Linked DNA regions of Aquibium microcysteis. The protein of the gene in region 2 interacts with the protein of the main gene of each other region in a pairwise test. Links are inferred from orthologs where the notes say so. Each region holds a gene or a part of one and is shown on either strand. Other genes may lie near its edges. The genes, in order: ligA and leuS.

Region 1 (14,894 bases), 2.1 Mb from region 2 along the record:
ACGGGAGCGTCGCAAGCGTCTTCACGCCTTCGATGTCGAGCGAGGTCGCACCCATCGCGCCACCGAGAATGACCAGCTTGTCATTCCCCTTGGCGAACTCGGATGTGATCTTCGGCGCGACGACCGGATCTTCCGCATAGGCGATCAGGGTCTGTCCGGTGAACAGGCCCTGGATCGATTCTGACGGCGTGCCCTGAAGAGCGATTTTGGCGAGACGGTTCTTCGCGACTTTGACGGTACCGCCGGCTGCGCGCATCTTCGTGCGAAGATCGTTCATTTGCGCAACGGTGATGCCGGCATAGTGGGCCACGACCACCGAGCCGGAAGTCTGGAAGACTCCGTTCAGGTCCGTGACGAGTTCGCGTTTTTCCGCTCTGTCCACTGCCTATCTCCAGTTGGCGGCCCCTCCGGGGGGAGGAACTGCCGGGTTGCCTTTTGCCGGCCGGGACGATCCAGAAGGATCGCCCGAGCGGCGCTCGAGGATCCTGTCCCCTTTCGCCTCGCCCGCCGGACCGTGATCCGGACGCACGTGCTGACAAAAGGCACACACGGTTCGAAACCTTCTCGAAAGCGACGCGTTCGCTCTCTCGTCGGCTCGACCCCGTCTCATGCAGACCCGATCGGATTAAGGACCGGCGTGAACCGGTCCGCCTGCAATCTCGGACAGGAATGCGGATGGTTTTCCATCCGCGCATCCGGGCCCTGGGGCCCGGAATTCGCTTTGCCGGAGGCCGTACCGCCTCCCTCGACCCGTCAGGATGCGACGGTGAGCGTCGCCGGATCGATCTTCAGGCCGGGGCCCATGGTCGAGGACAGGGCCACGCGCTTGACGTAGTTGCCCTTGGCGCCCGCCGGCTTGGCCTTGATCACCGCGTCAGCGAAGGCACGAACGTTCTCGACCAGCTTGTCGATCTCGAACGAGGCCTTGCCCACGCCGCCATGGATGATGCCGGCCTTCTCGACGCGGAACTCGACGGCGCCGCCCTTGGACGCCTTGACGGCCGCCGCGACGTCCATCGTCACGGTGCCGACCTTCGGGTTCGGCATCATGCCGCGCGGGCCGAGCACCTTGCCCAGGCGCCCGACGAGCGGCATCATGTCCGGGGTCGCGATGCAGCGGTCGAAATTGATCTCGCCCTTCTGCACGATCTCGACGAGGTCCTCGGCACCCACCACGTCGGCACCGGCCTTGGTCGCTTCCTCGGCCTTGGCGCCGCGGGCGAACACGGCCACGCGCACGGTGCGGCCGGTGCCGTTCGGCAGGTTGACGACGCCGCGGACCATCTGGTCGGCGTGGCGCGGATCGACGCCGAGGTTCATCGCGACCTCGATGGTCTCGTCGAACTTGGCCGTGGCGCGCTCCTTGAGCATCTTCACGGCTTCGGCGAGGTCGTAGGCCTTGTTGACGTCGACGCCCTCGCGGGACTTGGCGACGCGCTTGGCGATCTTCTTGGCCATGATCTTACCCCACCACCTCGAGGCCCATCGAACGGGCGGAACCTTCGACCATGCGCATCGCTGCATCGACGTCGTTGGCGTTCAGATCCTTCATCTTCTTCTCGGCGATCTCGCGGATCTTGTCGCGCGAGATCTCGCCCGCCTTCACCTTGCCGGGCTCCTTGGAGCCGGACTGCAGATTGACGGCCTTCTTGAGGAAGTAGCTCACCGGGGGCGTCTTCATCACGAAGGTGAACGACTTGTCCTGGTAGTAGGTGATGACCACCGGGGTCGGCTGACCCTTTTCCATCTCCTGGGTCTGGGCGTTGAACGCCTTGCAGAACTCCATGATGTTGATGCCACGCTGACCGAGCGCCGGGCCGATCGGGGGCGACGGAGTCGCCGATCCCGCTTTGACCTGGAGCTTGAGCTGGCCCACGATCTTCTTAGCCATTTCTCTTCTGCCCTTGTTGTGCCGGCCTCATCCGGCGGTTGCAGTCGGGTGGTGCGGATCCGGGGCCGGCTTCAGCCACCGTCTTCCTCCCACCCATTCGAATCGGGGCGAAGGCCCCGCTTCACCCGCCGGCGGCAGCCGGGCGGGATCCCTGTGGTCAGCCCTTCTCGACCTGACCGAACTCCAGATCGACCGGCACGGCGCGGCCGAAAATGGACACCTCGACCTTGAGGCGCGAACGCTCCTCGTCCACTTCCTGGACGAAGCCGTTGAACGAGGCGAACGGGCCATCGGAGACGCGCACCTGCTCGCCGATCTCGAAGGTGATCGAGGGCTTGGGCCGCTCCACGCCCTCCTGCACCTGGTGCAGGATGCGGTCGGCCTCCGCATCGGTGATCGGCACCGGACGGGAATCGCCGAGGAACCCGGTGACCTTCGGCGTGTTCTTGATCAGGGAGAAGACGGCGTCGGACAGGTTCGCCCGCACCAGCACGTAGCCGGGGAAGAACTTGCGCTCCGAATCGACCTTGCGGCCACGACGGACCTCGACGACCTTCTCGGTCGGGACCACGATCTGCTCGATCTGGTCGGACAGGCCCTTGCGCTTGGCCTGATGCTCGATGTCCTCGGCGACCTTCTTCTCGAAATTCGAATAGGCGTGGACGATGTACCACCGCGCAGTCATGTCAGGTGCTCTCCTTAGTCGCCGGCGTTATCGACCGATGCCGAGTATCAGCTCGACGCCCAGAGCCATGATCTGGTCCGCGGCGAAGAAGAAGATCGCGGCGATGAACGCGAATGCCAGGACCATGATGGTGGAAATGAGGGTCTCGCGGCGCGACGGCCACGTGACCTTCGCCGTCTCCTGACGCACCTGCTGGAGGAAGGTGAAGGGATTCGAAGTCTTCGACGCCATCTGCCGCTCTGCTTTCAGGAACCCGTGGACCGGGTCTTCTCGATCGTCCCGCGAAACGGGAAACCTGCCTTTTCATGAGGAACAACCACTTGCCGGAAAGCGATCATCCGCCCATGCAATAAAGGCACGTAAAGCCGATCGTGGCTCCACGCACCGCTTGTCTGGATGTCGCGATATAAAGCCGATTCCATCGGCACGCAAGGGCGGATGTGGAAATTGTTCCCGGACAGCAGCGACATCCGGCCCCGGCTCAGCGTGACGATGCGGCTCGCATTCCGGACGATCGCATGTGCCGGCGACGGCCACCTAACCGGCGCCTGGCGCTGGCAGGGGCAGCAGGGCTCGAACCTGCGACCTGCGGTTTTGGAGACCGCCGCTCTACCAACTGAGCTATACCCCTAGGCGCGAGCGGCTTCATACACAGTCGCCGGCCCGCGTGCAACGCCGTTTTTTGCCGTCCGGGTCGGATCGATTCGCCGGCGTCTCGCGCCGCTCCTCCCTCGAGTGTCCGGAACGAGCCCTCTCCCCCTCACCCGCCGACGCGTTCGAACCAGGCGTCTTCGTCGATCACCTCGATGCCGAGGTCGGTTGCCTGCTTGAGCTTCGAACCGGCGCCGGGCCCGGCCACCACCAGGTCGGTCTTCTTCGATACCGAGCCCGCGACCTTGGCGCCCAGCCGCTCGGCCATCGCCTTGGCCTCGTCGCGCGACATCCGTTCCAGCGCCCCGGTGAAGACCACGGTCTTGCCGGCGACGGGCGACGACACCGCACCGACCGGTTCCTCGTCGAGCGGCGTCACGCCGGCCCCGATCAGGTCGTCGACCGCCTTCCTGTTGTGGTCCTCGGCGAAGAAGTCGACCAGCGCCTGGGCGACGACGTCGCCGATGCCGTTGACGCCGACGATCTCGCGCCAGTCCTCGCTGCCCGGGTCGCCCTTGCCCTGCGGCGCCACCGCCCTCTCCGCCGCTTCCCGCAGCCGGGCGAAGGACAGGAAATGCCGCGCCAGCCGCTTGGCGTTGGTCTCGCCGACATGGCGGATGCCGAGCGCGAAGAGGAAGCGCGACAGCGCCACCAGCCGCCGTTCGTCGATGGCCGCGAAGAGCTTGCGCACCGACACCTCGCCAAAGCCCTCGACCTTGTCCAGCCGCTGCAGCGAGCCCTCCAGAGTGTCGGGCAGTTCCTCCTGCCGCCTCCGCAGCGTGAAGATGTCGGCCGGCGTCGCGATCTTCTGCGCCGCCTTGTCGGTGGTGAAGAAATACTCGATCTGCTTTTCGCCGAGCCCCTCGATGTCCATGGCGTTGCGCGAGACGAAGTGGCGCAGCCGCTCCGTCGCCTGCGCCGGACAGATCAGCCCGCCGGTGCAGCGCCAGACCGCCTCGCCTTCCTCGCGCACGGCATGGCTGCCGCAGACCGGGCATGTGTGCGGAAAGGCATAGGGAACGGGTCCGCGCGGCTTGTCCGTCACCACGTCGAGGATCTGCGGGATCACGTCGCCCGCCCGCTGCACGATCACCGTGTCGCCCTCGCGGATGTCGTGTCCCTCCGGACGGATGCGCTCCCCGGAATTGCCGATCCCCCGGATGTAGTCCTCGTTGTGCAGCGTGGCGTTGGTGACGACCACGCCGCCGACCGTCACCGGCGCCAGCCGCGCCACCGGCGTCATCGCCCCGGTGCGGCCGACCTGGATGTCGATCCGCTCCACCACCGTCGTCGCCTTCTCGGCTGGGAACTTGTGCGCGGTCGCCCAGCGCGGCGAGCGCGAACGGAAGCCGAGCCGCTCCTGCAGGTCGAGCCGGTCGACCTTGTAGACCACGCCGTCGATGTCGTAGGGCAGCGCCGCGCGCTCGGCCTCGATGCGGCGATAGTGCACCAGCATCTCCCCCAGCGACGCGCAGCGCGCCATCCGGTCGTTGGTCTGAAAACCCCAGTCGCGAAAAGTCTGCACGGCGTCGTACTGCGTCGTCCCCAGCGGCGCGCTCGTCTCGCCCCAGGCATAGGCGAAGAACTTCAGCGGCCGCGACTTCGTCACCTCCGGATTCTTCTGGCGCAGGCTGCCGGCGGCCGAGTTGCGCGGATTGGCGAAGGCCGGCTGGCCGTTCTCGACCATGCGGGCGTTGAGCGCCAGAAAATCGTCGCGGCGCATGTAGACCTCGCCGCGCACCTCGATCACGTCGGGCACGCCGGCCGGCAGTTCGTCCGGAATCTCGTCGATGGTGCGGATGTTGGCGGTGACGTTCTCCCCCGTGGTGCCGTCGCCGCGCGTTGCCGCCGCCACCAGCCGCCCCTTCTCGTAACGCAGCGACATCGACAGGCCGTCGATCTTCGGCTCGGCCGTGAAGACGAGTTCCGCTTCGGCCGACAGCGACAGGAAGCGCCGCACGGAGCCGACGAAATCCGCCACGTCCTCGTCGGAGAAGACGTTGTCCAGCGACAGCATCGGCCGCGCGTGCCGCACTTCCGAGAAGGTGCCGGACGGCGCAGCACCCACGGTCCGCGTCGGAGACGCCTCGCTCGCCAGTTCCGGATAGGCCTCCTCCAGCGAAAGCAGACGGCGGCGCAGCGCGTCGTAGTCGGCGTCCGAAATCTCCGGCGCGTCCTTGCCGTGATAGAGCGCGTCGTGGCGCGCCACCTCGGCCGTAAGCCGCTTCGCCTCGGCGGCGGCCTCTTCGAGCGTCAGCGTCTCGACCGGCTTGGCGGAAAGGGTCATGGCGGGGAATCCGGATTGTCTGCGAGGGATCGACTATGTGCAGCCACGGGCGATGGGTTCAAGAGGCCGCAAGGAGGATGCTGCCAGCGGGTTCCTTCTCCGTCCCGGCGGCAGCCTGCACAAGGACGCAGATGGAATCGTCGGCACCGCTGCGCCGGATACGAACGGTCCGAGTGGTGTCGGATGGCACGGGACCGGCTCCTGCGAGCGCCCCCCTCGTCGGCGTCATTCCGGGGCCGCGCAGCGGAACCCGGAATCCAGAGCGCCGGGGACGCAAGGTGGGGCGCGAGCGCCGCGCATTTCCGCCTCGGTCGCAACTCTGGATTCCGGGTTCCGCTATGCGGCCCCGGAATGACGTGGCGCGTGCGGTGGCCGGATCGTGACGCAGGCTGAGGCCCACGGGCTGGAGATTCTCGCGCCTCCTCACCTTCGCCACACCCGGACCTGTCCGGGGAACCCGCAGACGTTCGAGATGTACGTCGGCGGCCCGCCTATTTGGTGGCCTCTGGCGCCACAGCCCCGCGACGAGCCGGAAGAATGTCTCGGTCCGCCCCCCCTACTCCGTCTCCGCCAGCAGCCGCCCCGCTGCCGCGCGGGCCTCGTCGGTAATCGTCGCGCCGGCGAGCATGCGGGCGATCTCCTCCTGCCGCGCCGGGCGCGGCAGCTGCGCCACGCCGGTGGCGACGCGGTCCGTGCCTCCGGACTTCGAGATCAGGAAATGCGTCGCGGCGCGCGCGGCGACCTGCGGCGCATGCGTCACCGACAAGACCTGCACGCGCTCGGCGAGCCGCGCCAGCCGCGCGCCGATGGCGTCCGCGACGGCGCCGCCCACACCCGTGTCGATCTCGTCGAAGACCAGCGTCGGCGCCGAGCCGCGGTCGGCCAGCGCCACCTTGAGCGCGAGCAGGAAGCGCGACAGCTCGCCGCCGGAGGCGATCTTGGCCATCGGCCCGGGCCGCGAGCCCGGATTCGTCCTGACCCAGAACTCCACCTGGTCGATCCCCTCCTCGCGTCGGTCGTCCGGCTCGGTGGCCAGCTCGACGAGGAAGGCCGCGCGCTCGAGCTTCAGCGCCGGCAGCTCGGCCATCACCGCGCCGGCCAGCGCCGCCGCGGCTTCGCGCCGCTGCGCCGACAGCGACGCGGCCGCCGCATCATAGGCCGACCGTGTCTCCCGAGCAGCCTTCTCCAGTCCGCCAAGCCGCTCCTCCCCCGCGTCGAGATCAGCGAGGTCCGCGGTCATTCGGTCGCGGAGCGCCGGCAGCGCGTCGACGGCGACGTTGTGCTTGCGGGCGGCCGCGCGCAGCGCGAACAGCCGCTCCTCGGTCTGCTCCAGCACGCGGGGATCGTATTCGGAGGCGCGCATGGCAGCGTCGATGCCCGTCTGCGCGGCGTCGAGCGAGAGGAGAGCCTCATCGAGTGACTTCACCACGTCGTCGAGCATACCCGGCACTTCCTGCGCCTTGCGCTCGAGCCGCCGCAACAGGCCGGCCAGCACCGGAACCGGCGACTGGTTGCCGGAGAACACCTCCTGCGCCTCGCCGATGTCGGACGCGATCTTCTCGGCCTTCATCATCTGGCCGCGCACGCCGGCGAGTTCCGTCTCTTCTCCCTCGCGGGGATCGAGCTTGGTCAGCTCCGCCACGGAAGCGCGCAGATAGTCGGCCTCGCGGGCGGCGGCCTCGACGCGGGCGCGGTGCCGGGCGAGTTCCTGCTCGGCATGCCGCCAGTCGGCGAAAGCCTTGCGCACCGCAGCGACAGCAGAGCCATGGCCGCCGAACTGGTCCAGCACGTCGCGATGCGCATCCGTGTCCACCAGGGCGCGCTCGTCGTGCTGGCCGTGGATCTCGACCAGCGCCCGGCCGATGTCGCGCATCAGCGCCACGCTCGCCGGCCGGTCGTTGACGAAGACCCGCGACCGCCCGTCGGCGTTCTGGACGCGGCGAAGCAGGATGTCGCCCTCGTCCTCGATGGCGTTGTCGGCGATCAGGCGGCGGGCCGGATGGCCGGGAGGCACGTCGAAGACGGCCGTCACCTGCCCCTGAGCCGAACCGTGACGGACCAGCGAAGCGTCGCCGCGCCCGCCGAGGGCGAGCGAAAGGGCATCGAGGAGGATGGACTTGCCGGCGCCCGTCTCGCCAGTCAGCACCGACAGGCCGCGCGCGAACTCGATGTCCAGCTTCTCGATCAGGACGATATCGCGGATCGACAGTTGGACCAGCATGCGCGTTCCGCGCCGGTCAGCTGCCGACCAGCAGGGCTCCGGCCTTGGAGATCCACGAGCCCCGGTTCTCGCGCGGCTCGAGACCGCCCGTCTGCAGCAGCTTGTAGGAGTCGCGGTACCACTGGCTGTCCGGATAATTGTGGCCGAGCACGGCCGCCGCCGTCTGCGCCTCCGAGACGAGGCCCATGGCGTAATACGTCTCCGTCAGGCGGGCCAGCGCCTCCTCGACGTGGCGGGTGTCGGAATAGACCTCGACGACGTAGCGGAACCGCTTCACGGCGGCGATATATTCGCGGCGCTCCAGGTAGTAGCGACCGATCTGCATCTCCTTGCCGGCCAGCTGGTCGCGGGCGAAGCGCTTCTTGGCCTTCGCATCCTCGACATACTGCGAATCGGGCCAGCGGGTGATCACCTCTTCCATCGCCTCGACGGTGCGACGGGCCTCCTTCTGGTCCTGTGTCACGTCGCGGATCTGGCGGAACCAGCTCAGGCCGACGATGTACTGCGCGTAGGCGGCATCCGGATGCGAGGGGTACAGGTTGACGAACCGCGATGCGTTGGCGATCGAGTCCTCGTAATTGCCCTGGCGGTACTGGGCGAAGGCCGTCATCACCAGGGATTTCCGCGCGAATTCAGAATAGGGATGCTGCCGGTCGATCGCCTGGAACTTGGCGACCGCTTCCTTCAGACGCCCCGCTTCGAGGTTGGCGAGGCCCTGGTTGTAGAGAACGTCCGCGGGCTCGACGTCCTCGACGTAGCTCGTCAGGTCGAGATCCTTCTCGGACATGCAGCCCGACATGAGAAGTCCCGCCGCCACCATCGGCGCTGCGAGCATGATCGATCGAGCCCGTCCGGCAGTCCGCTTGTAGATCATCGTTGGCTCAATTCCCTCTGGCGCGAGCGCTGGCGGGCACCCGTGGCCATAAATCATACCCGTCCCGTAGGAACAACGCTATCACGGTTCTTTCGCGCTTTTTTGTGGCACGGCATCCCCGTCAGGTCACATTCGACGATGCGCCGGCGCTCGGATCGGTCGCGTCCGGACGGGCCGGCGCCTGTCGCGGCGTGCGTAGACGGAGGCCGCAGAACGAGACGGATCGTACCCGGCACGTCCGGCCGGGCGGCGATCAGAGCGCCTACAGGCGATCAGAGCGCCTTCAGGCGATCAGAGCGCCTTCCGGCGATCAGAGCGCCCAGGGCGCGAAGACGGGAGCGTTGACGGCGATGAGTTCGGCGGCGCGGCCGCGCTCGCGGCGGGTCGTCTCGACGATCTCGAAGGCGCTGCGGTCGGAGAGAAGGCGGCGGAGCGCCGTGGCGTTCAGCTTGTGGCCGCCGCGATAGGAGCGGAAGCAGCCGATGAAACGGGCGCCGGCCAGCGCGAGATCGCCCATCGCATCCAGCGTCTTGTGGCGGACGAACTCGTCCTCGTAGCGCAGGCCCTCGAGGTTGATCACCCGATCGTCGTCGCCGATCACGACGGAATTCTCGAGCGACGAACCGAGCGCATACCCCGCCGCCCACAGCCGTTCGACATCCTTCATGAAGCCGAAGGTGCGAGCCCGTGCGATGTCGCGCTTGAAGGCTTCCGCCGTGATGTCGCCGGCATAGAGCTGGCGGCCGATGGAGGATGATTCGAAATCGATCTCCACTTCGAAACGCGTGCCGGTATAGGGCAGGAACTCGGCCCAGGAACCGCCCTTCTCGATGCGGATCGGCTTGATGACGCGGATGTAGCGGCGTTTGGAGCCGAGCTGGCGCAGACCGGCCTGCTCGATCGCCTCGACGAACAGCTCGCTCGACCCGTCGAGGATCGGAACCTCCGAACCGTCGATGTCGATGCTGACGTTGTCCACGCCCAGCGCGAACAGGGCGGCCATCAGATGCTCGACCGTCGCTACGTGGACGCCGTCGGTGTCGCCCAGCACGGTGCAGAGATCGGTTCCGCCGATCTCCGACACGAGACCCCTGATCTCGCGATACTCCTCGCCGTCGACGCTGCAGTTGAAGATGACGCCGGTATCGGCATCGGCGGGATTGAGATGAAGGGTGACGGGCTTGCCGCTATGGACGCCGACGCCCGAAAGGGTGGCACGCGAGTTGAGGGTCGTCTGATAGTCGTGCAACTCTATCCCCATGATCCCGCCCCGTTCAGGACCGCTTGTGCCGATCGGCTGCGGTTCTTGTCTCGCAAGGTTACGAGCTGCCGGTATCCCCAAACCCACACGCCGGAAGCTCTCGATTGGCCGCGAAGATAAAGATGCCGTCGGGAGTCGCCAAATCACGGTTTCTTACCTTCTGTTACGCCTGTCTCGCTCTAACGTCCAGCTGCAAGCCGATGATTTCACGCGCCTTTATGCAGAAGCGGAACGGCCGTGTTCCGGCCGTTCCGCGCACGCGACAACGCAATTCCGGCGAGCGCCCGCGCTCGTCAGTTGGCCTGGCGCCGCAGGAAAGCCGGAATCTCCAGCTGATCGTCCTCGTTGACGGCACGCTGGGCCGGAACGAGCCGCCCATGATCGTCGAGCTGGCCCCGGCGCGGCGCGTAGAGCTGGGCGTCCGGGCCCGACAGGCGGCGCGATTCGGCCTGCGGCTGAACGAACTGCGGCTCGCGCGGCGCTGCCGGCTTGGCACGGACGGCGTCCTCGTCCCGGCGCGACGACAGGCCCGCGGTCAGGCGCTTGAGAAGCCCGCTCATCGGTCCGCGATCCTCCACCGGCTCGGCAGCTGCTGCTGCGGCGGCGGCGGCACGGGCGTTCTGCTGCGCATCCATCTCGGCCTTCACCAGCGGCGGAAAATCCTCGACGCGCGGCATGCGCGGCTGCTGGATGACCGGATCGGGACGCTGCACCGGCGCCTGGGCGGCCGGCTGCATCAGAGGCCGCGGCTGCGGCTGCGGCTCGGGAGCCGGGGCGCGGAAGAGCCGGTTCTGCGGCACGAAGTCGTCGGCCGGGGCCGCCGGGCGCAGGCTGGTGCGCTCGGCCTCGCGAATCGCCTCCGCGACCGGGTCGTTGTCCATCGCCTGCGGGGCAGCCGGAGCCTCGTAGTGCTGCACCGGTGCCGGCGCGGGCGCAACGGCCACGGGAACCGGCCGGATCTCGGCCTGCTGCACCGGGCGCGGCTGCGGCTTCGGTGCCTGGCGGATCTCGATCGGCGCGGCCGAGATCTCGTGCGCCTTCTTGTCGATGCCGGTGGCGACCACCGACACGCGGATCACGCCCTCCAGTTCCTCGTCGAAGGTCGCGCCCAGGATGATGTTGGCGTCCTGGTCGACCTCCTCGCGGATGCGGGTCGCCGCCTCGTCGACCTCGAACAGGGTCAGGTCGCGGCCGCCGGTGATCGAGATCAGCAGCCCCCGCGCGCCCTTCATCGACGATTCGTCGAGAAGCGGGTTGGCGATCGCGGCCTCGGCGGCTGCCATCGCGCGGCCCTCGCCCGAGGCCTCGCCGGTGCCCATCATCGCCTTGCCCATCTCGCGCATCACCGAGCGCACGTCGGCGAAGTCGAGGTTGATGAGGCCTTCCTTGACCATCAGGTCGGTGATGCAGGCGACGCCCGAATAGAGCACCTGGTCGGCCATCGAGAAGGCGTCGGCGAAGGTGGTCTTGTCGTTGGCGATGCGGAACAGGTTCTGGTTCGGGATGACGATCAGCGTGTCGACGTTCTTCTGCAGTTCCTCGATGCCGATGTCGGCCGTCTTCATCCGGCGCTGACCCTCGAAGTGGAAGGGCTTGGTGACGACGCCGACCGTGAGGATGCCCTTCTCGCGCGCCGCGCGCGCCACGACGGGCGCCGCGCCGGTGCCGGTGCCGCCGCCCATGCCCGCAGTGACGAAGCACATGTGCGTGCCGGCCAGATGGTCGACGATCTCGTCGATGCATTCCTCGGCCGCCGCGCGTCCGACCTCGGGCTGCGAGCCGGCACCGAGACCTTCCGTCACATGAGCGCCGAGCTGGATCAGCCGCTCCGCCCGCGACATCGTCAGCGCCTGCGCATCCGTGTTGGCGACGACGAACTCGACGCCGCGCAGCCCTGCGTTGATCATGTTGTTGACGGCATTGCCGCCGCCGCCGCCGACGCCGAAGACCGTGATGCGCGGCTTGAGCTCGGTGATGTCCGGCTTCTGAAGATTGATCGTCATGTCCTCGTCCTTTTCGCCTTGTCTTGCCGCAACGCCGCCGCGGCCGCCCGGGGCAAGCCCCTCGATTCTAGAAACTGTCTTTCAACCACTGTCCCACGCGCCCCAGCCGTCCCCCCGTGCCGGTGGAGCGCATACGCAGGAAACCCGTCACGCGGCCGCTCTCGAAGGAAGCGACCTGCGGATAGATCATCAGACCCACCGCCGAAGAGAAGGCCGGCCCCTTGGCCGCCTCGGGCAGCCCGGCGACGCCGAGCGGACGCCCGACGCGCACGTTTCGGCCGAGGATCCGGCGCGCCGCATCCGGCAGGCCCGACAGCTGGCTGGCGCCGCCCGTCAGCACGACGCGCTTGCCCACGGTCGGCCCGAAGCCGGACTGCGCCAGCCGGTCCCGCACCAGTTCCAGCGTCTCCTCGACGCGGGCGCGGATGATGCGCGTCATGACCGCGCGCGGGACCTGCAGCGGCATGTCTCCGTCTTCGGCACCCACCGGCGGGACGTTGACGACGTCGCGGTCGTCGGCGCCCGTCGGAAGTGCCGACCCGTGCATTACCTTGAAGCGCTCGGCCGTCTCGACGCTCGACGACAACCCGCGCGCGAGATCGAGCGTGACGTGGATGCCGCCCACCGGCAGCGAATCGGCATGGACGAACTTGCCCTCGGAGAAGACGGAGATGGTCGTGGTTCCGCCGCCCAGATCGATGCAGGCGGCGCCGAGTTCGGCCTCGTCGTCGACGAGCGCGGCAAGCCCGCTCGCATAGGGCGTCGCCACCATGCGCTCCACCGACAGATGCGACCGGTTGATGCAGAGCTCCATGTTGCGGATCGGCGCGGCGTCGCCCGTCAGCACGTGCATGTCGACACCGAGCGTCTCGCCCAGCATGCCGCGCGGGTCGCGGATCCCCTTCTCGCCGTCGAGCGAGAAACCGGTCGCCAGCGAATGCACGAGCTCTCGCTCGACCTGCAGGGCCTGCTTGGCGCCCGCCGCCAGCACCTTGGTGATGTCGGAGGCGTCCACCTCATGGCCGCCGAGATTGATGGTCGCCGTCGAGATCTGGCTCTTCATCCGGCCGGCCGACAGGTTGACGATCAGCGAATCGACCGTCAGCCCGGCCATCCGCTCCGCAGCGTCGACCGCCAGCCGGATCGCCTGTTCGGCCCGGTCGAGATCGACGATCATGCCGGACTTCACGCCCTGCGACTTCTGGTGACCGATGCCGATGACGCGCACCTGGTGGGTGCGGCCGCGCAGCGATTCGCCAGCCTCGATCGGCTTCAGCTTGCCGATGATGCAGCAGATCTTGCTCGACCCGATGTCGAGGACCGTCACGATGCCGGAGCGCCGCGACGTCGTCTGACCGTTTCCGCCAAGCCAGCTCATGTGCGCCGCCCCGCTGCCTTCTCGGCCTTCTGCATCGCCTTGACGTCGGCTTCCCGCTGCTTCAGCCCTTCCGGCGTCAGCTGGACGACGAGCCGGTCCGAAAGCCTCAGGTCCACCGCCGCGATGTCGCGCGACAGCAGCGAATCGCTCTCCTCGACGGACATCAGCCAGTCGAGCGCCCGCGCCTCGCCGGTCTCCGGCAGCTTCAGCACGACGCCGTTGTCGAGACGCAGGTCCCAGCGACGGTCGGCGATGCGAACGTAGCCCCGCACACGGCTGGCGAGCGACGGATGATCGGCCACGAGCGCGACGATGGCGCCCGCCTGCCGCGCCGCGCCCTCGCCCACCACCAGCGGCAGCGACGCGAAGCGCTCGCTGGTATAGGGAACGATCGGCGCCCCGGAACGCTCGACCACCGACAACTCGCCGCCGTGCTGCCAGATCGCGAACGGCTGCTTCTCCACGAGCGCGATTTCCAGGGTGGTCGGATAGATCTTGCGGACGGTCGCGCTCTCGACCCAGGGCAGCGCCACGACGCGCTCGCGCACTTCGTCGGCACCGAGACCGATCAGCGACGTCCAGCCGTCGAGCGACAGCACCTGCAGGACGTCGATGTCGGACACCTCCCGATTCCCCGAAACACGCACGTCGTCGACGGCGAAACCGCTGTGGGCCGTGAAAGTCTGCACCACCTGCGGATAATGTCCGCCCAGCGCCATGCCGTAGAGGGCCGTCGCCGCGAAGAGGCCGCCGGAGAGGATCAGGCCGGCGAAGCGCGGCGCCTCGACCTCTCCCGAGGTCAGCCGGCCGAGCAGGCGCGCCGGCCGCCGCAGGAAGCGCGGCAGCACGCCCGCGCCGGACCGTGCGGACGCCGCACCGGACGACCGCGCGAGCGGTGCCTGCAGATCCCGTCCGGTTCTCAGCGCAAACACGAAGCGTCCTCCACCATCCAACTCAAGAGTTCACCAAATCGATGGCCGGCATGTGCGGCGATCTCGGGCACCAGCGATGTCGGCGTCATCCCGGGCTGCGTGTTGATTTCCAGCCAGATCACCTCCCCGTTTTCGGAGAAGCGGTCGTCATATCGGAAATCGGATCGACTCACGCCGCGACAGCCCATGGCTTGATGCGCCTTAAGGGACAGTGTCTGTATTTTTTGGTAAATATTCGGTGAAATTTTTGCCGGGCATTCGTGTTTTGAGCCGCCCGCCGCATACTTTGCGTCGTAGTCGTAGAAGGCGTGGCCGAGCGGCACGATCTCGGTCACGCCGAGCGCCACGTCGCCCATCACCGCGCAGGTCAGCTCGCGGCCGTGCACGAAGCGCTCGGCCATCACGACGTCGCCGTACTTCCAGTCCGCGGACCCGATGACCTGCGGCGGATGGGCCTGCCCCTCCTTCACGATCACCACGCCGAAGCTCGACCCCTCCCGCACCGGCTTGACCACGTAGGGCGGCTTCATCGGATGCTCGTGGCCGATCTCGAACCGGTTCATCACCCGCGATTCGGCGACCGGGATGCCCGCCGCGCGCGCGACCTTCTTGGCCCGCTCCTTGTCCATGGCGAGCGCGGAGGCCAGCACGCCGGAATGGGTGTAGGGAATCTCCAGATATTCCAGCACGCCCTGGATCGTGCCGTCCTCG
Region 2 (15,118 bases):
TAGAACTGGTTGAGTTCGTCCGCCACGACGAGGTGGAATCCCAGCGGCGCTCCGGCCGGCCCGGCAAGACGAAGGCAGTCCCACCGCGCGAGCAGCCGGTCCCGGAAGTTCCGGCGCGTGCGCAACCTCGCCAGCGCCGCAGGAACGATGGCTTCGTGACCGTCGAGCCAGCCGGAATGCCAAAGATCCGTCAGCGGCTCGATATCGATGTCCAGCGGCGGTCGCATGATCATCATGAACGGTCTCTGGGTTGGTCCATTCGCTTCACCGCCCCCCGAAGATCGCGCTGCCGACCCTGACGCTGGTCGCGCCGAAGGCCACCGCCGTCTCGAAGTCGCCGGACATGCCCATCGAGAGCTTCTCCAGCCCTGCCTGCCGTGCGAGCTTCTCCAAGAGCGCGAAATGCGGGCCCGGGTTCTCGTCGGCGGGCGGGATCGCCATCAGGCCTTCGACGGCCAGTCCATGGACGGAGCGGCAGCGTTCCACGAAGGCCACTGCCTCGCGGGGGTCGATGCCAGCCTTCTGCTCTTCCAGCCCGGTGTTGACCTGGACGTAGAGCTTGGGCTTTCGCCCCTGCGCCCGCATTTCGGCGGCGATGGCGCCGGCGATCTTCTCGCGGTCGACCGTCTCGATCACGTCGAACAGCGCCACCGCCTCCATGGCCTTGTTGGATTGCAGCGGCCCGATCAGGTGCAGCTCGATGTCGGGCCAGTCCGCCTTGAGACCAGGCCACTTGGCCCGCGCCTCCTGCACGCGGTTCTCGCCGAAGACGCGCTGGCCGGCGCCGATCACGGGGCGGATCGCGTCGGCGTCGAAGGTCTTGGAGACGGCAACGAGCGTCACGGCACCCGCCGGCCGGCCGGCCTGCGCCTCCGCGGCCGCGATGCGTCGGCGGATTGCGTCGAGATTTGTCACGCTGTCGGTCATTCGTCCGTCCTCCCAGGCGCCGTCATTCCCGGGCCTGTCCCGGGAATCCGCTGCGAGCAGAAGGTCTGGAGCCGTTCCGACGTGTCGCGCCAGCGATCGTTCCGAAATGCCGGCAGATCCTCGGGACGAGCCCGAGGATGACGGCTCCGGTTCGTTCGTGGCCTGGCGTCCAAAGCCGAATGCTCCGCTGACCGGCTGTCTCTTGTTGATTCCGTGGGCGATCCGTGGTGAAGGTCCGCCCAAAGATTTGCGCACCTTATCGAGCGAATTCACGGCCATGGCAACCGAACGATACAATGCCCGCGTGGCGGAGCCGCGCTGGCGCAAGGCCTGGGACGAGGCGGGGCTGTTCCGCACACGGAACGAGGACCCGCGGCCGAAATACTACGTGCTCGAGATGTTCCCCTATCCGTCGGGGCGCATCCACATGGGCCACGTCCGCAACTACACGATGGGCGACGTGGTGGCCCGCTACAAGCGCGCCACGGGCAGCAACGTGCTGCATCCGATGGGCTGGGACGCGTTCGGCCTGCCGGCGGAGAACGCCGCGCGCGACAACAAGGTCAATCCGCGCGACTGGACCTATGCCAACATCGAGACGATGAAGGGCCAGCTGAAGACGATGGGCCTGTCGCTGGACTGGGACCGCGAGTTCGCGACCTGCGACCCATCCTACTATCGCCACCAGCAGAAGATGTTCCTCGACTTCTGGCAGGCGGGCCTCGTCGAGCGCAAGGCGGCCAAGGTCAACTGGGACCCGGTCGACATGACCGTTCTCGCCAACGAGCAGGTGATCGACGGCCGCGGATGGCGCTCGGGTGCGCCGGTCGAGCAGCGCGACCTGACGCAGTGGTTCTTCAAGATCACCTCGATGAGCCAGGACCTGCTCGACGGTCTCGATACGCTCGACCGCTGGCCGGACAAGGTCAAGCTGATGCAGGCCAACTGGATCGGGCGGTCCGAAGGCCTGCTGATCCGCTGGCCGCTGGACACGGCGCCTGAGGGCGTGAGCGAGCTCGAGGTCTACACGACCCGTCCCGACACGATCTTCGGCGCCTCCTTCATGGCGATCGCCGCCGACCATCCGCTGGCGAAGAAGGCGGCGGAGAACAACCCGGCGCTCGCCGCCTTCATCGAGGAGGTGCGCCACCGCGGCACCTCGGCCGCCGAGCTGGAGACGGCCGAGAAGAAGGGCATGGACACCGGCCTGCGCGTCGTGCACCCGTTCGACGCAAGCTGGACGCTGCCGGTCTACGTCGCCAATTTCGTGCTGATGGACTATGGCACCGGCGCCATCTTCGGCTGCCCGTCGGGCGACCAGCGCGATCTCGACTTCGCCAACAAGTACGGACTGCCCGTCGTGCCGGTGGTGATGCCGGAAGGCGCCGACGCGGCGACGTTCCGGATCGTCGACGAGGCCTTCGTCGACGACGGCGTGATGATCAATTCGCGCTTCCTCGACGGGATGAAGCCGAAGGCCGCCTTCGACGACGTCGCTGCGCGGCTGGAGGCGATCACCATCGGCGGCCGGCCGATGGGCGAGCGCAAGGTGCAGTTCCGCCTGCGCGACTGGCTGATCTCGCGCCAGCGCTACTGGGGCTGCCCGATCCCGGTGATCCATTGCGACGCCTGCGGCGCGGTGCCGGTGCCGGCCGACCAACTGCCGGTGGTGCTGCCGTCCGACGTCACCTTCGACAAGCCGGGCAATCCGCTCGACCATCACCCGACGTGGAAGCACGTGAAGTGCCCGTCCTGCGGCGGCGATGCGCGGCGCGACACCGACACGATGGACACCTTCGTCGATTCGTCCTGGTACTATGCCCGCTTCACCGATCCGTGGAACGAAGAGGCGCCGACGACGCTCGCCCATGTCGACGGGCCGCAGGGCTGGCTGCCGGTCAACCAGTATATCGGCGGCATCGAGCATGCGATCCTGCACCTGCTCTATTCACGCTTCTTTGCCCGCGCCATGAAGGCGACCGGGCATCTGAATGCGGTCGAGGAGCCCTTCGAGGGCCTGTTCACCCAGGGCATGGTGGTCCACGAGACCTACAAGGGTCCGAAGGGCTACGTCACGCCTGCCGAGGTACGGCTGGACGAGGCCGACGGAAAGCGCCGCGCCGTCCTGATGTCGACGGGCGACGAGGTCGAGATCGGCCCGATCGAGAAGATGTCGAAGTCGAAGAAGAACGTGGTCGACCCCGACGACATCATCGCCAGCTACGGCGCCGACACCGCGCGCTGGTTCATGCTGTCGGATTCGCCGCCCGACCGCGACGTGATCTGGACCGAGGCCGGCGTCGAGGGCGCGCATCGCTTCGTGCAGCGCATCTGGCGTCTCGTGGCCGAAGCGGCGCCGGAACTCGCGGGTGTGACGCCGGCAACCGCGACCGAGGGGGAGGCGGGCGCCGTGTCGCGCGCGGCCCACCGCACGGTCATGCAGGTCGGCGAGAACATCGGTCGGCTCGGCTTCAACAATGCCGTCGCGCGCGTCCACAAGCTGGTCAACGACCTGCAGGCGCCGCTGACGGCGGTGGCCGAAGGCAGGGCCGACGCCGCCCTGAAGGGCGCCGTGCGCGAGGCGCTGGAGATGTTCGTCACCATCATCTCGCCGATGATGCCCCACCTGGCCGAGGAGTGCTGGTCCGCGCTCGGCGGGACCGGGATGGTGGCCGAGAAGGCCTGGCCGGAATATGATGCGGCGCTGACGGTCGACAACGAGATCGTGCTGCCGGTCCAGATCAACGGAAAGAAGCGTGCGGATTTGACAATTGCACGCGACGCGGACCAATCTGCCGTCGAAGCCGCCGCGCTTGCCCTGGACGTCGTCCGGAAGGCGCTGGAGGGGAAGGACCCACGAAAGGTGATCGTCGTGCCGCAGAGGATCGTCAATGTCGTCATCTGATACGGTCGTGTCGAGTTCATGCGCGTTCAGAAGGGCGGCGGCGGCCCTGGCAGGGGCGCTGATGCTGGCCGTCTCGGGCTGCACCGTGCAGCCTCTGTACGGCAGCGCCACCGCTTCCATCGCGCCGGGGGAACCCTCGGCCCGCGTCGCGTCCATCGCCGTCAAGGAGGCGGCGTCCCGCACGGCCGCAGGGCGGGAGATCGCGCAGCGCCCTGCCCAGGAGGTGCGCAATCACCTGATCTTCGGCTTCAACGGCGGGGCAGGGCAGCCTGAATCGCCGCGCTACGTGATGGAACTGGAGGTCCTGCAGCGGACGACCGAGACCGCGACGGTGCAGCGCAAGCGCAACGAGACCGAGCCCTCCGCCGGAGCAGTCCGGCTCACGGCAACCTACAGACTCGTCGATCCGGTCACGACCGCGGTCGTGGCCAGCGGCACGCGCAGCGCGACCGCCACGTTCGACCGGCCGGTGCAGCTCTTCGCCGAATCGCGGGCGGAACGCGATGCCGAGAATCGCGCCGCGCGCGAGCTTGCAGCCTTCCTTCAACTCGCCGTGATGCAGGACCTCGCCCGGCTGTGAGCGGACTGAGCGGCGGAACGGCTTCGCTTTCGAGGCGTTGAATCGGCCGTCGTCATTCTTGCGTCACAGATATGGTCAAGACAGGACGCGACCGGAGGGGATGTCACATGACTCTGCAAACGTCGCCGTCATCGATCGCCAGGTTGCTCGGCAGCCGTGCCCTTCATGACGATGCACGCGCCGCCGACCGGCACATCGTGGACCAGCTCATCCACGAGCGCTCGCTGAAGCTTTCCCGGCACCCGCTCTGGCCGCTGATGCGGCCGTTCCTGTTCCGCATCTTCAATTACCATGAGGCGGTTCGGATGGCGGATGCCATCGCGGGACTTCCCGGCGTCGAGGCGATGCAATATCTGAGCGACCTTCTCTCGCTGGACATGGCGCTCTCGGGCATCGAAAATCTCCCCGCGCAGGGAAGCTTCATCCTGGCTCCGAACCACCCCACCGGCATTGCCGACGGCATCGCCGTGTTCGATGCGCTGAAGCACCACCGGGCCGACATGGCGATCTTCGCCAATCGCGACGCGCTGCGCGTGGCACCCGGGTTCCGCGACCTGATCATCCCCGTGGAATGGCGTGCGGGCGAGAAATCGCATGCCAAGAGCCGCGATACGCTCGCGATGACCGCCCGGGCCTTCTCCGACGGCAAGGCCGTGGTGCTCTTCCCGTCCGGCCGCATCGCCTACTGGAACGAGGGAACCCTGACGGAGCGTCCCTGGCAGACCTCGGCGGTTGCCCTGGCGCGGCGATACGAGGTGCCGATCGTGCCCGCCCGCATCACAGCCCGCAACTCCGGCCTGTTCTACTTTCTCGCCAAGCACTCGACCGAGCTTCGCGACATGACGGTCTTCCACGAACTCCTCAACAAGAAGAAGTTCGGCTTCACGATCACCTTCGGCAGGCCCATCCCGCATGGGCGTCTGGTCGGCGAGCCGGCCGACGTCACCGCCGCGCTGCAGCACCATACGGTGCACGGCCTGCGGCGTGATCCGCAGGCCGTGTTCGACGCGCTGTCGACAATCCAGAGCTAGGCCGGCGGCAGCGGTCCGGCGAGACGCTGCCGAGGCCGCGGCATCGCGGCGCCGCTTTTCGAACGCCAGTCCGGGAACCCCTCGCCGACGCGGGCATTGCTTAATGCATGTCGAGGAGGGACAGGACATGAAGATCGTGCTGGTGATCCTGAGCGGTGTCGTCGCGACGCTCGGCCTCTATGGCAGCGGCTTCGTCACGGCCATGGCGTTCTTGAGTGCGGATCCGACACCCGTGTGGAAGCCGAACCGGGACGAGCGCGGTCTGTGGACGCTCGAGCCGGTCAAGGTCGCCGAAGACCAGAACCTCGAGCGGCTGCCTGCGCGGTCGGGTTCCGGGACGTTGGTGGCCAGCGCCGCGGCGGCCGACGAGGCGGACGAGGAGGGTGCCGGGGGCATGTCCGCCGAAGCGGTGTCCCTCGGGAAGACATGGTCCGCCGGAGAGGCCGGGGATCCGCGATCCGTCGACGAGACGCGAACCGCCTCCATCGGCAGCGATGACGATCCGGCAGACGGCTTCGACGACGACGCGCCGCAGCTGCGTGCTCCGGCGATGAGCATGGCTCATGTCCGGTGGTGTCTGGACCGTTACCGGTCCTACCGCGTCGAGGACAACAGCTACACGCCCTACAGCGGTGGCAGCCGCGCCTGCGTGTCGCCCTATTCCGGCGCGACCGCAGAGGTTCCCGTCGCAAGGCGCAGCTATGCGCAGGCGCAGCCTTCCGTGCAGCGCCGGGGCTACCTTTCGTCGCGGCACATCCAGTCCTGCTTCGACCGCTATCGTTCGTATCGGCCGTCCGACAACTCCTACCAGCCTTATGGCGGCGGACCCCGCCGCCAATGCCGGTAGCCGCAGCTACGAGGGCGAGCGCCTCGATCAGTCGAAGGCCTTCATCTCCGTCAGCACCTCGTTCGCCGCCTTGAAGGCGTCGAGACCGGCGGGGATGCCGCAGTAGACCGTGGCGTGGAGGAGAACTTCCTTGATCTCCTCGACGCTGACGCCGTTGTTGACGGCACCGCGGACATGGAGCTTGATTTCGGCGGCACGGTTCAGAGCCGTCAGCATGGCCAGATTGAGCATGCTGCGGGTCTTGAGATCCAGCGTGTCGCGGCCCCAGGCGTAGCCCCAGCACCATTCGGTCGTGATGTGCTGGAAGGCCATCATGAAATCATTGGCGGAACTGATCGACCGGTCGACATATTCGTGGCCGAGCACCTGGCGGCGCAGGGCAAGCCCGTCCTCGAACAGGTCGCCGATGGTCTTCGTCGGGTTGGTCATGGTGTTCCTCTTGTTCTTTGACATACAAAAATACAATATGGCGACAGCCGGATTCGCATCGCCTCACCGCAAGGGAAGCGACGGAACCGGGGGACACGGGACGGGACCGCGGAGAGGAGCGCGCGAATGGCACTGACGAAGACCACGGGCGAGGACCTGTCGATGAAGGTGCAGACCCTGCCGGGCCTGCGCGAGCAGGTCGCGGAGCGGCTTCGGATGGCCATCGCGACGGGAAAGTTCCCGGCCGGCGCGCGCCTGATCGAGCGCGAGCTCTGCGAGATGATGGGCGTGTCGCGGACGTCGCTGCGCGAGGCCCTGCGCGAGCTCCAGGCCGACGGGCTCATTACCCTGCAGCCGAACAAGGGCCTGAGCGTCAGCGTCGTCTCCGAGGAGACGGCGCGGTCGATCTACGAGGTGCGCGCGATGCTGGAAGGGCTGGCGGCGCGCCTGTTCGCCCGCCATGCCACCGAAGCGCAGATGCGCGAATTGCGGGCGAGCGTCGACCGGCTCGCGGAGGTCTACGACAACTTCTCGTCCGAGGCCTTCATCGCGGCCAAGACGCATTTCTACGACGTCCTGCTGGAAGGCGCCGGCAACCCGGTCGCCGCCGACATGCTCCGGCGCATCCACACCCGCGTCTCGCAGCTGCGCGTCGTGTCGCTGTCGAGCGCCACGCGGGCGCAGCAGTCGATCCGCGAGCTTCGCGAGTTCCTCGACGCGCTCGAGAAGCGGGACGAGGAGCGTGCCTGGCAGGTCTGCGTGGCGCATGTCGAGGCGGCGGCCACCGCGGCGCTCCGGACGATCGGCGCCAAGACGTCCTAGCGCGCGCTGCGGGCGCATCATGGCCATCACTCCGCCTACATCGACTTGACGGTGATGCCGCCATCCGCGTGAAGCACCTCGCCGGTGACGAAGCTGGCGTCGGGGCCGATCAGGAAGGCGATGGCGGCCGCGATCTCGTCCTCTTCGCCGAGCCGGCCGAGCGGCGTCTGGGCGCGGCGCTTCGCATAGCCGGCTTCGTCGACGATGGCGCGGGCGCCCGGGGTCGGCACGGCGCCCGGGGCGACGGCGTTGACACGCACGCCCTTCGGCCCGAGTTCGACGGCGAGCTGCCGCGTCAGCGCCACGATCGCGCCCTTCACGGCGGTGTAGGAGGCGGTGTTGGCGGTGCCGAGATCGGCGACCGGCGAGGCGAGATTGACCACCGAGGCCGGGTTGTCGCCCCGGTGGGCGAGCAGCGCCTGGACGCCCCAGAAGGCGCCCTTGATGCCGACCGCGAACATGCGGTCGAGGACGGTTTCCTCGATCTCCTCGACCGGGCCGTAGCGGATGAAGATGGCGTCGTTGACGATGCCGGTCAGCGGGCCGTGGGCGCCGGCGAGGGCGGCTGCCGCATCGAACACCGCCTGGCGGTCGGACGCATCGGCGACGATCGCCAGCGCCTTGCCGCCCGCGGCGGCGATGCCGTCGGCCGTGGCGCGGGCGAGGTCGCCGTCGATGTCGAGAACGCCGACGGCGGCGCCGCGCGCCGCCAGGAGGCGCGCCGTGGCTGCGCCGATGCCGCGGCCGGCCCCGGTGACGAGCACGACCTGGCGGTTGAGATCTTCCGACATGGCATTTCTCCTATGGGTCAGGGTCCGACCGGATCCGGCACGCCGCCGTAGAGGCTCCAGAGCTGCGTCGCCAGCGTCCCGGCATCGACGGGAAGCTCGATGCCGGTGATGGCGCCGGCCTCGTCGGACAGCAGGAAGGCGATCGCGTTCGCCACCTGCTCGGGCCTGACGAGGCGGCCGAGCGCCGTCTGGCGGATCATCGTGTCGGGGTTGCGCTCGCCGCGGGCATAGCTCGCCTCCACGGCGGGCGTGCGGGTGGGGCCGGGGCAGACGCAGTTGACGCGGACGCCGCGGCGGCCCCAGGCGACGGCGAAGTTGCGCGACATGTTGATGATCGCCGCCTTGGTCGGGCCATAGGCCTGCAGCGGGCTCGAATTGAAGGCGGTGATGGAGCCGACCGTGACGACGGAGCCCGCGCGGCGCTCCAGCATGCCGGCGCCGAAGGCGGTGAGCGTGCGGAAGGTGCCCGTCAGGTTGACGCGCAGGATGGCATCCCATTCCGCGTCGTCCTGCTTCTCGGGCATATGCGGGTTCTCGAGATGGGCGGCGACGGCGGCCAGCGCCGAGCAGGGGCCGACCTCGCGCTCGACCCAGCGCGCCGCCTCGTCGATGCTCGCCGTGTCGGCAAGGTCGATCTCGCGGGCGACGGCGCCATGGCGGGCGGCGACCTCGCGGGCGAGGTCCATGTTGCGGTCGAGGACGACGACCTGCCATCCGGTGGCGCGCAGCCGGGCGACGCAGGCTTCGCCGATGCCGCCTGCGCCGCCCGTGACGGCCGCGACGCGTTCCTGGGAGGATGCGGCCATGGTCAGAGTGCCTCGTAGAGTGCTTCGATGATGCGGCGGGCGCGCGGGCCGTTGTCGCCGCGGGCGTGCATCTTGTTGCAGCCGTAGGAGAATCCGATCTTCGCGTCCGGATCGCCCATGCCGATCGAGCCGCCGAAGCCGTGGTGCCCGAAGGCGCGGGGATTGGGACCCATCCAGACGGAGACGGGCGTGTTGAGCAGGATGCCGCGGCCCTGGTGGTAGGGGCGCTGCTGCATGCGCTCGAATTGGTTGTGCTGCTCGACGAGCATGTCCTCGAGGGTCTGCTTCGACATCAGCCGCACGCCGTCGAGTTCGCCGCCGCGCGCCACGGCGCCGTAGATGCGGGCGACCGCGCGGGGATTGCCGTGGCCGGAGGCGCTGGTGATCTCGGCGCGGCGCCAGGCGGTGGAGTTCAGCGTCACCGGCAGCGGCTCGTCGGGAAACTGGGTGAAGCCTTTCGCCACCAGCGTGTCCGGCTCCGAATCGCGCTTGGCGAGCAGCGTCCCCTCGACGGTCGGCACCAGCGCGGCGCAGCGGGCGAGATCGGCATCCGAGAGGTTGCCGTACTGGTAGTCCGCGCCGAGCGGGCCGGTCATTTCGTCGGCGATGAAGCGCGGGAAACGCTTGCCGGTGACGCGGCGTGCGATCTCGCCCAGAAGGTTGCCCTGGGTGTGGATGTGATAGGCGGCGACGGTGCCCGGCTCCCACAGCGGCGCCTGCTTCTCCAGCGCCGCGACGATGGCGTCGCAATCGAACACGGCGCCCTTCCACAGGGGTTCGAGCACGACGGGCAGGCCGGCGGTGTGGTCGAGGACGTGCCGGACGAGCACGCCTTCCTTGCCGTTCTGCGCGAATTCCGGCCAGTAGCGCGCCACCGGCGCGTCGGGATCGACGAGGCCGTGGTCGATCAGGATGTTGAAGGCCATGCCGGCGATGCCCTTGGCCACCGACATCATGCAGAGGATCGTGTCGTCCTGCCAGGGCTCGGACGCAGCCGCATCGCGATAGCCGCCCCACAGATCGACCACCTTGCGGCCCTCCACATAGAGGCAGGTCGCCGCGCCGATTTCTTCCTCGACGGCAAAATTCTCCGCGAAGGCTTCGGCGACCCTGGCGAAAGCGGGATCGCAGGTCCCCTGAAGGCGGAACTCCTGCCCGCGCGCGCTTACCGACCGATCGAACTGCATGGGACCTCCCCGAAAAATCGCCCTAGCCGATATCAGTTTGTATGACAGTATGTCAACACTACAGGCGCTTCAGCGAGGGTCGAGGTCGAGGCGGACGATGTCGGGGAAGCCGGGGATCAGTTCCGGCCAGCGCTCGCGCACCTCCGGGTCGTGGCCGGCGACGAGCAGATCCTCCCGGCCCTCCGCCAGTTCCTCGCAGCGGATGAAGCCGTCCAGCATCTCGCCGACATGATGGACCAGTGGGAAAGGCGCGCGGCGCCGGCGATTCTCGGAGAAGTGGAACGCGTCGGACGCCAGCACCAGCGGCCCGCGCGCGGTCGCCACCCGGACGACCTGAAGGCCGCCGGTGTGGCCGCCGACCCGGTGCAGCGAGATGCCGGGGAAGAGTTGCGCGTCGCCGTCGTGGAACTTCATCCGCCCGCCATGAACAAGGGCCACGGCATCGATCACGTCGCGCAGGTTGAAGGGCGCCCGCAGGCAGGCATGGCACATCGGCCGGCCGGTCGCGTAGCGCATCTCCTCGTCCTGCAGGTGAAAGGTGGCGGCGGGAAAGTCGTTCAGCGATCCGGCGTGGTCGTAGTGGAGGTGGGTCAGCACCACGTCCTTCACGGTCGCAGCGTCGATCCCGGCTTTTGCCAGCAGGGCTGCGGGCGCGTGGATGAGTTCGCGGCCGCGTTCCTCGGCGGCCTCCTGCCCGAAGCCGGTGTCGACCACGACGACGCGTCCATGGCCGCGGATCACCCAGATGTAATAGTCCAGCGGCATGGGCCCCTCGTGCAGGTCCATGCCCGGCATGAAGTTCTCGCGCCGCGGACGGTCGGGCGCGGTGCGCGCGAACCTGAGCGCCAGCACCTCGTAAGTCGGTTCCACCGTTTCCTCCCTCTCGCCTGCTACCCTGCTTGCTTTATCATACCGTCATGTTGTATGACAGCCTGCCATTGCGGCAGGACGCCGCAATCTTGATATCAGCCCTGCGCCACGGCGCAGTATGATCCGGGGAGGATTCCGATGAAAATGTCCCGCCTTTTGGCGCCCGTCGTCGCTTTCTGCTCATTCGGCGCCAGTGCCGGATTCGCACAGGACTATCCGGAGATGACGCTCCGCTACTCCTCCAACATCCCGGAGGTGGTCAACACGTCGAAGATCGACACCTATTTCTCCTCCGAGATCGAGAAGCGCAGCGGCGGCAAGATCAAGATCCGGCACTTCTGGGCCAACACGCTCGGCGGCGAGGCCGAGATGGTGGATCTGGTCGGCTCGGGCGCCGTCGACTTCGGTCTGATCGTCACCGGCAACCAGTTCTCGCGCATGCCGTTCACGGCCGTGACCAACGCCCTGCCGTTCACCTACACCGACGGCCCGAAGCTGAACCGGCTGACCGCCGACATCTTCACCACCAACGAGACCATCAAGGCCGAACTCGCGGCGGCGAACCTGCATCCGCTGCTCTATCGCTACCTGCCCGACTACCGCGTCTACTGCACCAAGCCGCTGAAGACGACGGCCGACCTGGAGAACACCAAGATCCGGTCCTACGGCTCCTTCGTGCCGGTGATGTTCGATGCGATCGGCGCCGTCCCGGTCAACATCCCGCCGGTCGACATGATCCAGGCGATGCAGTCGGGTGCGCTGGACTGCACCTACATGTTCAACTCCGCGGTCAAGGCCTTCAAGATCGACCAGGTGGCGAAGTACGGCACCGACCTCTCCTTCGGCGTGATCAGCGCCCACACGCTGTTCATCTCCAAGACCAAGTGGGAAGGCTGGCCGGAGGACGTGCGCAAGCTGTTCGAGGAGGTTGCGGCGGACGCCGAGGCTTTCGGCAACGACCTGATCGCCGGTGACGAGGCCAAGGCCGTGGACGGGCTCAAGGAGGCGGGCATGGAGATCGTCCCCTTCGAGGAAGCGGACGCCCTGAAGGCCAAGGTTCCGGACATGCTCGACGTCTGGGCCAAGAAGATGGACGAGATGGGCAAGGGCGCCGAGGCGAAGGAACTCGCCGACTACATCCGCGCCAACCGCTGATCCAAGCGTTCCGCGCCGGCCCTGCTGCGGCCGGCGCGGCCAACCTCCCGGTGATTTCATGGCCCTGTTCGCCTGGCTCGACCGTCTGCTGCGGCGGGTTTCCTATGTCGGCTTCCTCGCGGCGTCCGCGCTTCTGCTGATCGTCGGCCTGATGGGTGCGACCGACGTCGTGTCGACCAACATCTTCCTGAAGCCCATTCCCGGCATGGTGGAGCTCTCGGGCGCGCTGCTGGCGGTGATCGTCTTTCTCGGCCTCGCCGAGGCGCAGGCCCGTGGCTCCAACATCGTCATCGACGTCGCGACCCAGAACATGGGTCCGCGCATGAAACGCCTCTCGGGCATCGTCTCGCTGGCGATCGCCGGCGCGCTGATGGGGCTCGTGGCGTGGCAGACGACCAGGCTCGCGATCCATTCCTGGGCGATCAGCGAGGCCGCACTCGGCGCGCTGGCCTTCCCGATGGCCCCCTTCAAGAGCGTGGCGGCCTTCGGCGCCTGGCTCGCCGCCGCCGAATTCGTGCGGCAGCTGCTGCGGCTGATCGCCGGACGCGAAGCCACCACCGAGACGAAGGGCGGCCACGATGCCTGATCCGTTGACCATCGGCCTCATCGCCATCGTCGCCATGCTGGCGCTGTCGCTGATCGGCGTGCCGGTGGGCATCGCCATGGCCGGCGTCGCCGTCGTCGGCCTCTGGGTCACCGGCGGACCGGCCTTCGCGCTCAACACGCTGATGAACCTGCCCTTCGCCCAGGCGTCGGACTACAGTTTCGTGGTCATCCCGATGTTCATCCTGATGGGGGCGATCGCGTCGGCCTCGGGGATCACGCAGGAACTGTTCTCCTTCTCCAACCTGATCCTGCGCTCGACGCGCGGCGGGCTCTACCAGGCGACGATCCTCGCCTCGGCCGGCTTCGCGGCGATCTCCGGGTCGACGCTCGTCAATGCCGCGCTGTTCACGCGCATCGCGCTGACCGAGATGCTGCGGCTCGGCTACGACCGCGCCTTCTCGGCCGGATGCATCGCGGCGGCCGGCACGATCGCGGCGCTCATTCCGCCGTCGATCAGCTTCGTCATCTATGGGCTGCTGACCGGCGAATCGGTCGCCGAACTTTTGATCGCCGGCGTCGTGCCGGGCGTGCTGACCGCCGCCGCCTACATGATCGGCACCGGTTTCCTGGTGCGGGCCAGGCCCGGTCTGGCGCCGCAGCCGCAGCCGCGGGCGAGTGCGGCCGAGATCGGGCGCAGCGCCATCGCGCTGTGGGCCACGTTCCTGCTGGCCGGTCTGGTCATCGGCGGCATCTATCTCGGCTTCACGACGCCGTCGGGCGCCGGTGCGCTCGGTGCGATCGGCGCGCTGGTGATCGCGGTCGCGCGGCGGCGCCTGTCGACCGCCGACCTCGCGGATTGTCTGCGCTCGGCCGCCGGCGTGACGGCGGCGCTGTTCATCGTCATCATCGGCGGACTGATGTTCACCCGCTTCTTCCTCGTCGCCGGCACCGTGACGTCGGCGACCGACCTGCTGCAGGCGCTCGAACTCTCGCCGATCGTCTTCATGCTGATCCTGGTGGCCGTCTTCATCGTGCTCGGCATGTTCATGGACCCGCTGGCCATGCAGGTGATGACGCTGCCCTTCGTCTATCCGATGGTCACCGCGCTCGGCTATGACGGCGTGTGGTTCGGGGTCATCATGGTCAAGCTGGTGGAACTGGCGGTGCTCAGTCCGCCCGTGGGCATGAACCTCTTTGCGGTGATCGGCGCGTCGGAGGGCAAGGTGAAGCTGCCCGAGATCTACCGCGGCATCCTGCCCTTCATCGTGATCGAGGCCGTGGTGCTCGCGCTGCTGCTCGCCTTCCCCGACCTGTCCCTCTGGCTGCCGCGCCAGATGTTCAACTGACCGACGAGGACCAGACATGAACGGCAACACCCGCATCGGCTTCATCGGCCTCGGCGCCATGGGCGAACCGATGGCCTCGCGTCTCGTGACGGCCGGCTTCTCCGTCGTCGTCCACGATGCCGATGCCGGCCGCACCGACCGGATCGCCCAGGCGATCGGCGCCCGTGCGGCGGCAAGCCCGGCCGAAGCCGCGGAAGGGTGCGACATCCTCGTCACGATGCTGCCGTCGAGCGCGATCGTGGAGAAGGTGCTCGACGGCGACACCGGCGCGCGGCGGGGGCTTTCGCACGGGGCTCTCGTCGTCGACATGACGAGCGGGGTGCCGGACGCGACCCGTGCGATCGCCGCACGGCTCGAGGCCGACGGCATCGCCATGATCGACGCGCCCGTGTCGGGCGGGGTGTCGCGCGCGAAGACGGGCGAACTCGCCATCATGGCGGGCGGCGATGCCGCGGCGATCGACCGCGCGCAGCCGGTGCTCGAGGCGATGGGCAGCTCCGTCATCCGGACCGGCTCGATCGGCAGCGCGCATGCGATGAAGGCGCTGAACAACCTCGTCAGTGCCGGCGGCTTCCTGATCGGCATCGAGGCGCTGCTGATCGGCCAACGATTCGGCCTCGACCCGGCGCTGATGGTCGACGTGCTCAACGTCTCGACCGGCATGAACAACTCGACGCAGAAGAAGTTCAAGCAGTTCGTGCTGTCGCGCCGGTTCGACGCCGGTTTCGGGCTCGACCTGATGGTCAAGGATCTCGGCATCGCGCTCGGCGTCGCCAACGCCACCGCGACGCCGGCACCGTTCTCGGGCCTGTGCAAGGACATCTGGGCCGGCGCGCAGAAGCATCTCGGACCCGGCCAGGACCACACCGCGGTGGC

What was found.
Region 1: the proteins of leuS (region 2) and ligA interact in binary tests that used the Escherichia coli proteins (3 or more experiments, as listed by UniProt). The link is inferred for Aquibium microcysteis from one-to-one orthologs.

Annotation. Positions count from the first base shown.
Region 1 is NZ_CP061080.1:1,991,683-2,006,576, forward strand. Bases 2,926-5,865 are described here. They hold ligA (NAD-dependent DNA ligase LigA), read right to left. Parts: upstream 5,515-5,865; coding sequence 3,337-5,514; downstream 2,926-3,336. Other genes in these bases: IAI54_RS09175 (hypothetical protein), read right to left, coding at 2,926-3,046. Also shown: rplJ (50S ribosomal protein L10), read right to left, coding at 1-382; rplA (50S ribosomal protein L1), read right to left, coding at 754-1,458; rplK (50S ribosomal protein L11), read right to left, coding at 1,463-1,891; transcription termination/antitermination protein NusG, read right to left, coding at 2,049-2,576; preprotein translocase subunit SecE, read right to left, coding at 2,604-2,807; more of IAI54_RS09175, read right to left, coding at 2,822-2,925; DNA repair protein RecN, read right to left, coding at 6,071-7,735; IAI54_RS09195 (outer membrane protein assembly factor BamD), read right to left, coding at 7,752-8,609; lpxC (UDP-3-O-acyl-N-acetylglucosamine deacetylase), read right to left, coding at 8,920-9,870; cell division protein FtsZ, read right to left, coding at 10,164-11,873; cell division protein FtsA, read right to left, coding at 11,941-13,251; IAI54_RS09215 (cell division protein FtsQ/DivIB), read right to left, coding at 13,248-14,183; IAI54_RS09220 (D-alanine--D-alanine ligase), read right to left, coding at 14,171-14,894. UniProt on the Escherichia coli protein: DNA ligase that catalyzes the formation of phosphodiester linkages between 5'-phosphoryl and 3'-hydroxyl groups in double-stranded DNA using NAD as a coenzyme and as the energy source for the reaction.
Region 2 is NZ_CP061080.1:4,113,945-4,129,062, reverse strand. What follows is about bases 869-4,032. They hold leuS (leucine--tRNA ligase), read left to right. Parts: upstream 869-1,204; coding sequence 1,205-3,832; downstream 3,833-4,032. Other genes in these bases: lptE (LPS assembly lipoprotein LptE), read left to right, coding at 3,819-4,032; IAI54_RS19295 (YggS family pyridoxal phosphate-dependent enzyme), read right to left, coding at 869-927. Outside these bases: IAI54_RS19300 (GNAT family N-acetyltransferase), read right to left, coding at 1-227; more of IAI54_RS19295, read right to left, coding at 265-868; more of lptE, read left to right, coding at 4,033-4,412; IAI54_RS19280 (1-acyl-sn-glycerol-3-phosphate acyltransferase), read left to right, coding at 4,520-5,443; IAI54_RS28990 (BA14K family protein), read left to right, coding at 5,571-6,290; IAI54_RS19270 (carboxymuconolactone decarboxylase family protein), read right to left, coding at 6,318-6,719; IAI54_RS19265 (GntR family transcriptional regulator), read left to right, coding at 6,846-7,541; IAI54_RS19260 (SDR family NAD(P)-dependent oxidoreductase), read right to left, coding at 7,577-8,332; IAI54_RS19255 (SDR family NAD(P)-dependent oxidoreductase), read right to left, coding at 8,350-9,138; IAI54_RS19250 (serine hydrolase domain-containing protein), read right to left, coding at 9,141-10,325; IAI54_RS19245 (N-acyl homoserine lactonase family protein), read right to left, coding at 10,395-11,195; TRAP transporter substrate-binding protein DctP, read left to right, coding at 11,334-12,350; IAI54_RS19235 (TRAP transporter small permease subunit), read left to right, coding at 12,409-12,936; IAI54_RS19230 (TRAP transporter large permease), read left to right, coding at 12,929-14,242; IAI54_RS19225 (NAD(P)-dependent oxidoreductase), read left to right, coding at 14,259-15,118.